DNA from 2 places in the Moorella naiadis (nom. illeg.) genome. Region 2 is predicted to be linked to the other one. Evidence: riboswitches for the same ligand, from Rfam matches in the RefSeq annotation. Region 2 holds a riboswitch; the other holds the start of a gene.

The links. A riboswitch is a leader RNA that binds a small molecule or an ion and turns the genes downstream of it on or off. The one in region 2 is predicted to bind thiamine pyrophosphate.
Region 1: another riboswitch for thiamine pyrophosphate. It lies ahead of thiC (phosphomethylpyrimidine synthase ThiC); the one in region 2 lies ahead of thiS (sulfur carrier protein ThiS).

The regions. Positions count from the first base shown of each region.
Region 1 is NZ_JAXGFQ010000020.1:18,766-23,508, reverse strand. It holds gene SDD30_RS12355 (dimethyl sulfoxide reductase subunit A) at 1-1,504, opposite strand, end outside; gene SDD30_RS12350 (spore coat associated protein CotJA) at 2,027-2,233, shown strand; gene SDD30_RS12345 (spore coat protein CotJB) at 2,258-2,515, shown strand; gene SDD30_RS12340 (manganese catalase family protein) at 2,530-3,102, shown strand; TPP riboswitch at 3,265-3,372, shown strand; gene thiC (phosphomethylpyrimidine synthase ThiC) at 3,497-4,743, shown strand, end outside.
Region 2 is NZ_JAXGFQ010000019.1:7,531-12,273, reverse strand. It holds gene SDD30_RS12035 (hypothetical protein) at 1-7, opposite strand, end outside; gene SDD30_RS12030 (hypothetical protein) at 196-723, opposite strand; gene thiH (2-iminoacetate synthase ThiH) at 1,050-2,180, opposite strand; gene SDD30_RS12020 (thiazole synthase) at 2,274-3,041, opposite strand; gene thiS (sulfur carrier protein ThiS) at 3,072-3,272, opposite strand; TPP riboswitch at 3,380-3,479, opposite strand; gene SDD30_RS12010 (tetratricopeptide repeat protein) at 3,904-4,743, opposite strand, start outside.

The sequences.
Region 1 (4,743 bases), on a different contig from region 2:
CCACCTTACGGTGGGCCGCGATTCCTTTGGTCATCCCGTCCCTGGTCTGCAAAGTCGCACCCCAACCGTGGTAAATCATCTGGATGTTGACATCCCGGACGTCGTTATAAGCAGCGGTATATTTTCCGTTAAGGATGGCGTCCCACATCTCACTGTCGTTAATACTGTCGGAGACAGGGTTTTTAATGACGGGTAGGCCGTTTTTACCGGGGGTTACCAGGGGCGGCCCGCCGTTGCTGGCATTCTGGTGGCAGCTGACACCCGTCATGCGACCTGGCTGGCCGATATGACCCGTCATGCAGCCGAAAGTCATAAACATCTGCGGCCAGGAGTCGCTGTTGTGGACCCGGGCCGGAGCCCAACCGGTAAGAAGGGCCACCCTTTTAGTCGTAGCTATCTCCCGGGCCAATGCGCGGATTTTCAGGGGTTCAACGCCGCAGATGGCCGCTGCCCATTCCGGCGTCTTGGGCACGCCGTCGTAAGTCCCCAGGACGTAGTCCTTAAAGTTCTCCTTCGGGTCGGCCCCCGACGGCATATGGTCAGCATCGAAGCCTACGGTGCAGCGGTTCAAGAAATCCCAGTCAATTAACGGGTTGGTTGCCGGGTCGTCTTCTTTAATCAGGGTATAGGCCATGCCCAGGAGCATGACGTGATCCGTATTCGGCTGGATGGGAATCCACTCGTCACCAAGCACTCGGGCGGCCTCGGTATAAATGGGATCGATGATTATAAATTTAGCCCCCGCCTTTTTCGCCTGGAGGTAATTATAAGGCGGCGTCCCCAGGCTGCTCCAGCCCGGATTAGCCCCCCAGAGGACAATAAGCTGAGAATTACGCAGATCAAAGCGGTCATTATGGCTGAACTTAAAATAGCCGTCGGCCAGGCCGATAATGTCTCCACCATACCGCCAGGAACCCCAGGAGGTTGTACCCCAGTGGGAGACGTAGCCACCATAGAGGGCTAGGATATTGCTAATCTCATTACCGCCGCCGACAAAGATGGCCCGGTTGCCATACTTTTCCTTGATACGTTTAATCTCGCCGGCAACGATATCCAGGGCTTCGTCCCAGGAGATACGCACCCATTCGTCCTGGCCCCGCAATTCCTTCTGGCCGCCGCCGGGAGCCCAGTGCTTGCGTTTCATGGGGTATTTCAAGCGGTCGGCAGCAAAGACTTGCTTGCGCTGAGCACGACCCCGGGCGCACCCCCGCTGCTGGGGGAAGTCGGGGCTGTCGGGGTGGGTATCGTCGGTTTTTTGGCGTAGCACCACCCCGTCGACAACATAGGCTTTATTCAGACAGCGGCCGCCGCAGTTGTGCCAGCAGGCGGCGCTAAGCCACTGGCCCTCCTTTTCTACCAGTTTGGTTGCCTGTGTCTTGGAGACTTGCGTTAGCCCGTTGCTGCAGCCGGCCAGGGTAAGGGCCGCGGAAGCAACGGCGGTAGATTTTAAGAAAGCCCGGCGGTTCATTTTGTATTCCAGGGCTTTGTCGATAATACTACTCATCCTCCCTCACCTCCAAAAAAACTTTTATATGGGATATCCCGGGGATTAACCAGGGGCTGCAATAGTTCTGTTATAACCCAACGGTCGCATTGCCAGGCGGTGAAAATGCCAGGCCAGAATCACCGCCGACTCCAACACTGTTTCAACCCGCTTTCACGACTGTGCTAACGTTCACATCATGAGTTTCAACAAGCCTGCAGGTCTTCCCTTTGTCACCCCCATCAAACCTTACCCCTGCCTTTTGTAGCTATAAACAAACTCTCTATGATCATTTGTCGCCCCTGGCCAGGGCCAATTTACCAGACCCAGGGCCAACGAATGCCCGACGTTTTTTTATGGTGATAACAGAGGGTATATAGACCGGATTTACACCGACTTTACATGGATACGGTTAACAAAAAACCTGGTTTCTAGTAACCCTTCCTCCGGCAACCAGCATATTATAAATTAGCATTTTTCCATGGTTATCACCCCGGAGGCGTGCCAATAAAAGACAGAAGAATAATTGAGAGGTGGTTTATTATGGCTACCGAACAACAGGGTAAGCGTAGTATTACCGTCCGTCCCGGTGATGATCAGGTTGACAAACAATCTTTTTCTTGCCACCTAGCCCGGGCCTACGTGCCCTGGCAGCGTTTTACAAACCGCTGGGAGCCGATGGAGGGCCTGATCAGGGGAACGATTTTCCCCGATCTCTTTATGCCCTACCAGCACCGGCGCACACCTTAGAAAAACACGGCGGAGGGAGAAAACATGGATGCCCAGCGTTTAAATATGCTCCGGAATATCATGGCCCTGGAGTTTACCTGTGTGGACTTTAACCTTTATTTGGACACCCACCCGGATGATTACCGCGCCCTGGCCGATTATAATGCCACCAGCGAGGCCCTAGCCGTGGCGAAAAAGGAATATGAAGCCCTCTATGGTCCCCTGACCAATTACGGCTATTCGCCCAGCCCCCGGGCCTGGCGGTGGATTGAGGAACCCTGGCCCTGGGAAACGATCTTTTAGGCGGAGGGATAAAAATGTGGATTTATGAAAAAAAACTGGAGTACCCGGTACGCGTTGGCGGCCCCAATCCTCGTTTGGCCAAGGAGATAATAACTCAATATGGCGGGCCGGACGGGGAATTGGCAGCTTCCCTGCGCTACCTGACCCAGCGTTACACCATGCCCATCCCCCAGGCCAAGGGGGTGCTGACGGATATCGGGACTGAAGAGCTGGCCCATATGGAGATCGTGGCCACCCTGGTCTATAATCTGATTAAGGATGCTTCTATCGAGGAAATAAAAAGGGCGGGCCTGGACGACTACTACGCCGACCATGACCGCGCCCTCTACTTCGTCAACGCCGCCGGTGCCCCCTGGACCGCCAGTTATATCCAGTCCAAGGGCGACCCGGTCACTGACCTGCACGAGGACATGGCTGCCGAGGAGAAGGCCCGTTCAACTTATGAATATCTGATTAACCTGTCCGATGATCCTGATGTCTCTAACGCCCTAAAATGGCTGCGGGAGCGGGAAGTAGTCCACTTCCAGCGTTTCGGCGAGACCCTGAATCTTATGCATGAGTATTTAGACCGGAAAAAGTTCTACTAAATTAAAGCTGAAGCCCCGGTAAGGGGCCTTGCCATGCAGCCGGCTTCTTTCCTGGTAGGCAAAAAGAACCATCGCGCCGGCAGGAAATAGCTTTTCGGCGGCGAATATCTATATAATAACTAAACCAGACAAAAATCAGCAAACTAAGGCCTAAAAACTTAATATTTACCCCCGGGGTGCCCGTGCGGGCTGAGAAGTGCTGGATAGCACTAACCCTTGGAACCTGATCTGGGTCATACCAGCGTAGGAAAGCGGGGAGAGAGGTTTTTTAAAGATCACCGCTTGCCAGGTGATCTTTTATTTTACCTAATAGCTGCCCCAGGGTAGCAGCAAAGGGTTAAAAGCGATAAAAGATGCTACCTCCAGGGCAGGAATTTCAAAGGGGGTCAAAAAAATGACGCAACTGGAAGCAGCCCAGGTGGGACAGGTAACCAGGGCCATGGAACAAGTGGCTGCCAAAGAAGGGGTAAAAGCAGAAGATTTAATGGCCGAAGTAGCCGCCGGCCGGGTGGTGATCCCGGCCAACACCAATCACCGCCACCTCCAACCATGCGGTATCGGTAAGGGTCTAAAAACGAAGGTCAACGCCAACCTGGGTACGTCTACGGCCTATCCTGAAATCGAACCCGAGCTGGAGAAACTACGTGTAGCCCTGGAAGCCGGAGCCGATGCCGTCATGGACCTGAGTACCGGCGGCAATATTAACGACTGCCGGCGCCAGGTCCTCGCCCAGGCTCCGGTTGCCGTCGGCACCGTTCCTATTTACCAGGCCACAGTGGAGGCCCAGGAGCGCTATGATGCCCTGGTAAAGATGACCGCCGATGATCTTTTCGAGGTAATCGAAGTCCAGGCAGCCGACGGCGTCGACTTTATTACCGTGCACTGCGGCGTCACCCTGGAAGTAGTCGACCGCCTGCGCCAGGAAGGCCGCCTTACGGATATCGTCAGCCGGGGAGGTTCCTTTTTAACGGGCTGGATGCTGCATAACGAACAGGAGAACCCCCTCTACGCCCAGTATGATCGCCTGCTGGCGATCGCCCACCGCTATGACGTCACCCTGAGCCTGGGGGATGGTCTGCGGCCCGGCTGCCTGGCCGATGCCACCGACCGGGCCCAGGTTCAAGAACTCATTATCCTGGGCGAACTGGTGGATCGGGCCCGGGAGGCCGGTGTCCAGGCCATGGTGGAGGGACCCGGCCATGTGCCTATAAACCAGGTCCAGGCCAATATCCTCCTGGAAAAAAGGCTCTGCCACGAGGCACCCTTTTATGTCCTGGGACCCCTGGTTACCGATGTCGCCCCAGGATACGATCACATTACCGCCGCTATTGGCGGTGCCCTGGCGGCCACAGCCGGGGCCGACTTTATCTGCTACGTCACCCCGGCCGAACACCTTGGCCTCCCTACCCTGGCCGATGTTAGGGAAGGTGTCATCGCTGCCCGCATTGCCGCCCACGCAGCCGACCTGGCGAAAGGATTACCAGGCGCCTGGGAATGGGATAGGGAAATGGCCCGAGCCCGCAAGGCCCTAGACTGGCAGCGCCAGTTGGAACTGGCCCTGGATCCGGAAAAAGCCCGCCGGTATCGCCAGAATCGCAATGAGGATGCTGCCGTTGCCTGTTCCATGTGCGGCGACTTCTG
Region 2 (4,743 bases):
AAGCCATTATCGTCACCCTCCCCTCGTTATAAACCAATTATCCTCATTCAACCGGCATTTATCAAGTCCGGTAAAAGGGCGATACAGTATTTTAGCGGCTCGTTTTCTACCATATTACGTTGCAATCGATACGGCTACATAGCAAAATACGTACGATACAAGTTGTAATAGCATATCTTTAATCATGTTATTTTATCAAGCGTCTCCCAACCATCCCTTGGCAATCTGTAACCCTATGCCTGTCATTCGCCACCGCTTGCCGTCCTGATCTATCCACCCCTCTTTTTTAGCCCGTTGCAGATAGGTGCTTACGCTGGCCACTACCGTAGATTTTTCCCGTAGTTCATCCTTCATTATCAGGCGAATGTCGTCCATGGTCGGCGCTTCCTTGTAGTAATAGTCTTTATAAAATACCACGAAAGCAACTAGTTCTTTGTTATTATTCAGCTTGGCCTTCGCTCTTAATTCAGCGATGGTCGGTATCGTTCTCGCCGTTTCAGATACCGCTTCTTCTTTTTCCGTCCCTTGAGCAGCAATGTTATCGCTCGCATCGATCCTTTCCAACATCTCAGGATCATCGCGCTGGCTGCAACTATCATTATTTTTTGTCTTCAGAAAGTCGTACAACCGGCTTTCGAGGATCTCCCTGATATGCTCCCGCTCGCCTTTCAGCTCAAGTTTCAGTTCCCGAGTTACGAGTTTTAGATAAATCTCTTTTTCCACCGCCTACACCCCCCAGGGCAAATAATTCAACTCAAATACAGTTTAGCATATCCTGCCAGCTGTCGTCAAGAAAAACTACGCGATTAAAAATTAATTGCAGGGAGTTTTGCGCTCATGTGTCGGCGCTGTGTTCATAGGGACCCGCAATCGCAGGTGGGCGACGAAAACATCGAACTGCTGCTCATGCACATATAAAAAGGGCGATGAAATAGGTCCATCATTTCATCGCCCAATTTTTTAATTGGAGGGAGCACCCGTGGGCTGAAAATAAATACGGAGGGCGCCCGCAGCCGCGTCAAGTGTGGAACAAGCTTCAGGAAAGCGCCTCAGGAACACAGCTGTTTCTCCAGGCTGTCCCACTGCTGCCAGTCTTCAAAGACAGGTTGATAGCCTTTTTTGAGGAGCAACTGCCGGATCTCCGCGACACTGCGCGGGTCGGAGATTTCGAATTGGGGCGCGGCGCCGTCGGGGTGGGCGTAGCCCCCCACCCTGGTAGAAGAGCCTGCCGACATTTTCGTGACCCCCAGGGGCAGGATATTATCCCGGAACGCCGGGCTTTCCCTGGTAGAAATGGTGATGCCGGCCCGGGGCAAAAACAGCCGGTGAGCCAGGAGGATCTGGACAAAACTCTTGTCATCCACGGGGTGTTCCGGTTGAAAGCCACCGATACTGGGCCGCAGGCGGGGTAAGGAAATGCTGATCTGCACCTCCCAGAACTTATGCTGCAAATAAGCGGCGTGCAGTCCGGTAAAAAAGGCCTCCCGGCGCCAGTCGGCCAGGCCCAGGAGGGCCCCCACCCCTACGGTCCGTATCCCGGCGCAGCAGCTCCTTTCCGGGGCGTCCAGCCGGTAGGGGTAATTGCTCTTGGGACCGCGGTGATAGCGGGCGTAGACCTGGGGGTCGTAGACCTCCTGAAACATGGTCAGGCCGTCTACCCCGGCGGCCACTAGTTCCCGGTACTCCTCTTTCTCCAGGGGGTAGACCTCGATACAAACGCTGCTGAAATACTTCTTTAAAATACTAACGCAATCTTTAATGTAGGCCACCGGGCTGTGCTGGCGCGATTCCCCCGTCAGGATGAGGATGTCCCGCATCCCCCTCGCGGCGATGGCCCGGGCCTCTTCCTCAACCTGTTCCAGGGTGAGCTTGGTCCGGGCGAACTTGTTGCCGGCATTAAAGCTGCAATAAGCGCAGCGGTTCACGCAGAAGTCCGAAAGGTACAAGGGCGTAAAAAGGAAGATAACCCGGCCGAAGTTCTTTAGGGTTAAGCTGTGGGCCTTCTGGGCCATCTCCTCCAGGAAGCCTGTGGCCGCCGGGGAGAGCAGAGTCAGGTAATCAGCCGGCTGCAGGTGCTCTTTGGCCAGGACCTGCCGGACATCGTCCGGAGTCCTGCCGGCAAGGAAGGCCGCAAAATCAAACCCATTATAGCGGTGGTAAACCTCTTCGTAAAAACCCATTCCCACCACCCCTTTCATAATATGCCCATAGGTTAGATCTCCAGGTTTTATTTTGTCATAACAAACCACAACCACTTCCCCGAGCCGAAGTGATCAAACCAGGAACCCGGTCAAGGGCGAGGACGCCTCGGCCAACTCCCGGGTCGGCGCCAGGCCCGACAGGTAGGCAGTCCTGCCGGCCGCCACTGCCAGGCTGAAGGCCCTGGCCATGGCCACCGGGTCCCGGGCCGTGGCGATAGCAGTATTCACCAGTACCGCCGCCGCCCCCATCTCCATAGCCTCGGCCGCCTCCGAGGGTTTGCCTATACCGGCGTCAACAATAATGGGTAGGTCAATCTCTTCTATTAAAATACGAATCATCTCCCGGGTCTTCAGGCCCCGGTTGGAGCCGATGGGGGCCCCCAGGGGCATGACGGCCGCCGCCCCGGCTTCCTTTAAGCGTTTGGCCGCCATCAAGTCGGGATTCATGTAGGGCAGCACCACAAAGCCTTCCCCAGCCAGGACCTCGGTGGCTTTAATCGTCTCCATGTTGTCCGGCAGCAGGTAGCGCTGGTCGGCCACCACCTCGATCTTTACCCAATCGCCGCAGCCGGCGGCCCGGGCGATGCGGGCGATTTTGATGGCCTCCGCGGCGGTCCGGGCGCCGGAAGTGTTGGGCATCAGGGTGCAGCCGGCAGGGATATACGCCAGCTCATTCTCCCCGGGGTTATCCAGGTCCACCCGCCGCAGGGCGACGGTGACCACCTGGGTGCCAGATTGGCGCACAGCCTCCCCCATGATTGCGTGGCTGGCAAATTTACCGGTGCCGATAAACAGCCTGCTGGTCAATTCCTTATCGCCGATAATCAATTTATCGGTCATGTTTATCCCCTCCGAATTAGATATGGCCTTTTAACCGCCACCAACGATTCTGATTACCTCTACCTCGTCATTTTCCTTGATCACAAAATTGCACCAGGCCTCCCGCTTTACTACCTCGGAGTTGACGGCCACCACCACGGCAGCAGAGGCTATGTTTTTCGTGATCAGCAGTTGCTCCAGCGTCATGCCTCCGGGCAAGTCTTCGGCCCGGCCGTTTAAAAGGATCTGCAACGGCTCTCCCCCTTTCTCCTCATTGCATTACTCTACTGCAGGGCCGGCGGTACAGGCTTAAGCCATACAAAAATCGGAGCTTCCGCCGGGAAGCTCCGATCTAGTTCGCACTAATCATCATAACTCCCTACGGTGGCATTACCCACATCAGGTTCAACGGGTTAGGCCTTACGCCCTCTCAGCCTTGCGGCACCCCTGGCGATGATTTAATTTACTATAATCTTACTACCGGATTCCGGTTTTGTAAAGGTATACCACCGGTAAGGCGGCTGTATTTTTGCAGTGCCAGCCCGGATAATCCCTAGTACTGCAGCGTAATTTGCTTCCTGACCCTAGCAATCGTCTGGCCCCAATACAAGAGCACAGCCTCTTTTTCCGGCGAGCCCCCTACGCCGCTTGCACACCACCGGTAAAAGTTTACGCTGTAGTACTATTATTACACGATAATTCTTGGCTTTTATCAATCGAAACCGCACCATTGTACGTGTCAAAGACCGGGCTGGCTGTACCGGTCGCAGGTGCCGTCCAGCCAGTTTACGCCGCCAGCGCGAGCAGAGCGGATGTAGCGAGGAACCGAGATTTTCGACAGCTACTCCCTATTGTTTCACCTCAGTTAGATCCTACGCCCCTGTTACCTGCATCCCAGTATGTCCTCAAGGGGCTGGCGCAATTCGACAGGTATAGTGGCAATTTTAACCCGGCGGCCTTCCAGGTCCGCCTTGCCCACCATTACCAGGGCCTGCGACCAGAGACGGCCCAGGGGGGACCTGGGGAGCTCCTTCTGCCAGAAGAAACCTTCCCCTTTTAAGGAGCCGAAGATACGGGTAATAGCATTCAGCCGGCTCCAGCCGCCCTTCTGCAACAAATACCTCAGTAACTCCCGTTCAACCCCGTCCAGCTCACCTATAGCCTTTGCCAGGTTATCGTGGGAAGAAAGGTACTCCGCCAGCTGCTTTTCCCGCTCGCGCCGCAGCCGGGCCAGTTCCAGGCCGTACCGGCTGCAGGCGCCGTCCAGCCAGTTGGCAGGCATATTCTTTAAACCTCGCAGGAGGGAAGGGTCCTGGGGGAGGGTTTTGGCTTCTATTTGCTCCCGCGCTCCCTCCTCATAAAACCTCATGGCTTCCTCAGGCAGCCTGAGGAATAGCTCCCTTTTCTGGAATTCCTGCTCCAGCAGGTTCAGCTTCTGCCGAAAGTCTTCACTCAGCCCCTCCCTGTCGATCTGCTCCAGGGTAGCGCGGGCCTCATCGTACCTTTCCATCTGGAGCATCAAGGCGGCATAATTGAAGAGCACCGCCGGGTCTTCCGGGGCCATCTCTTTTAGGGAGGCCATAATGGGCAGGGCTTCTGCCGTTTCGCCCTTCTGGCGCAGGAGATTGGCCAGGGCCATCATGGCGCGGAAGTAGTATTTCCCTTGCTGGAATAAGTCCTGCAGCAGTTTGATGGCCGCATCCACCTGGCCTTCATCCCGCAG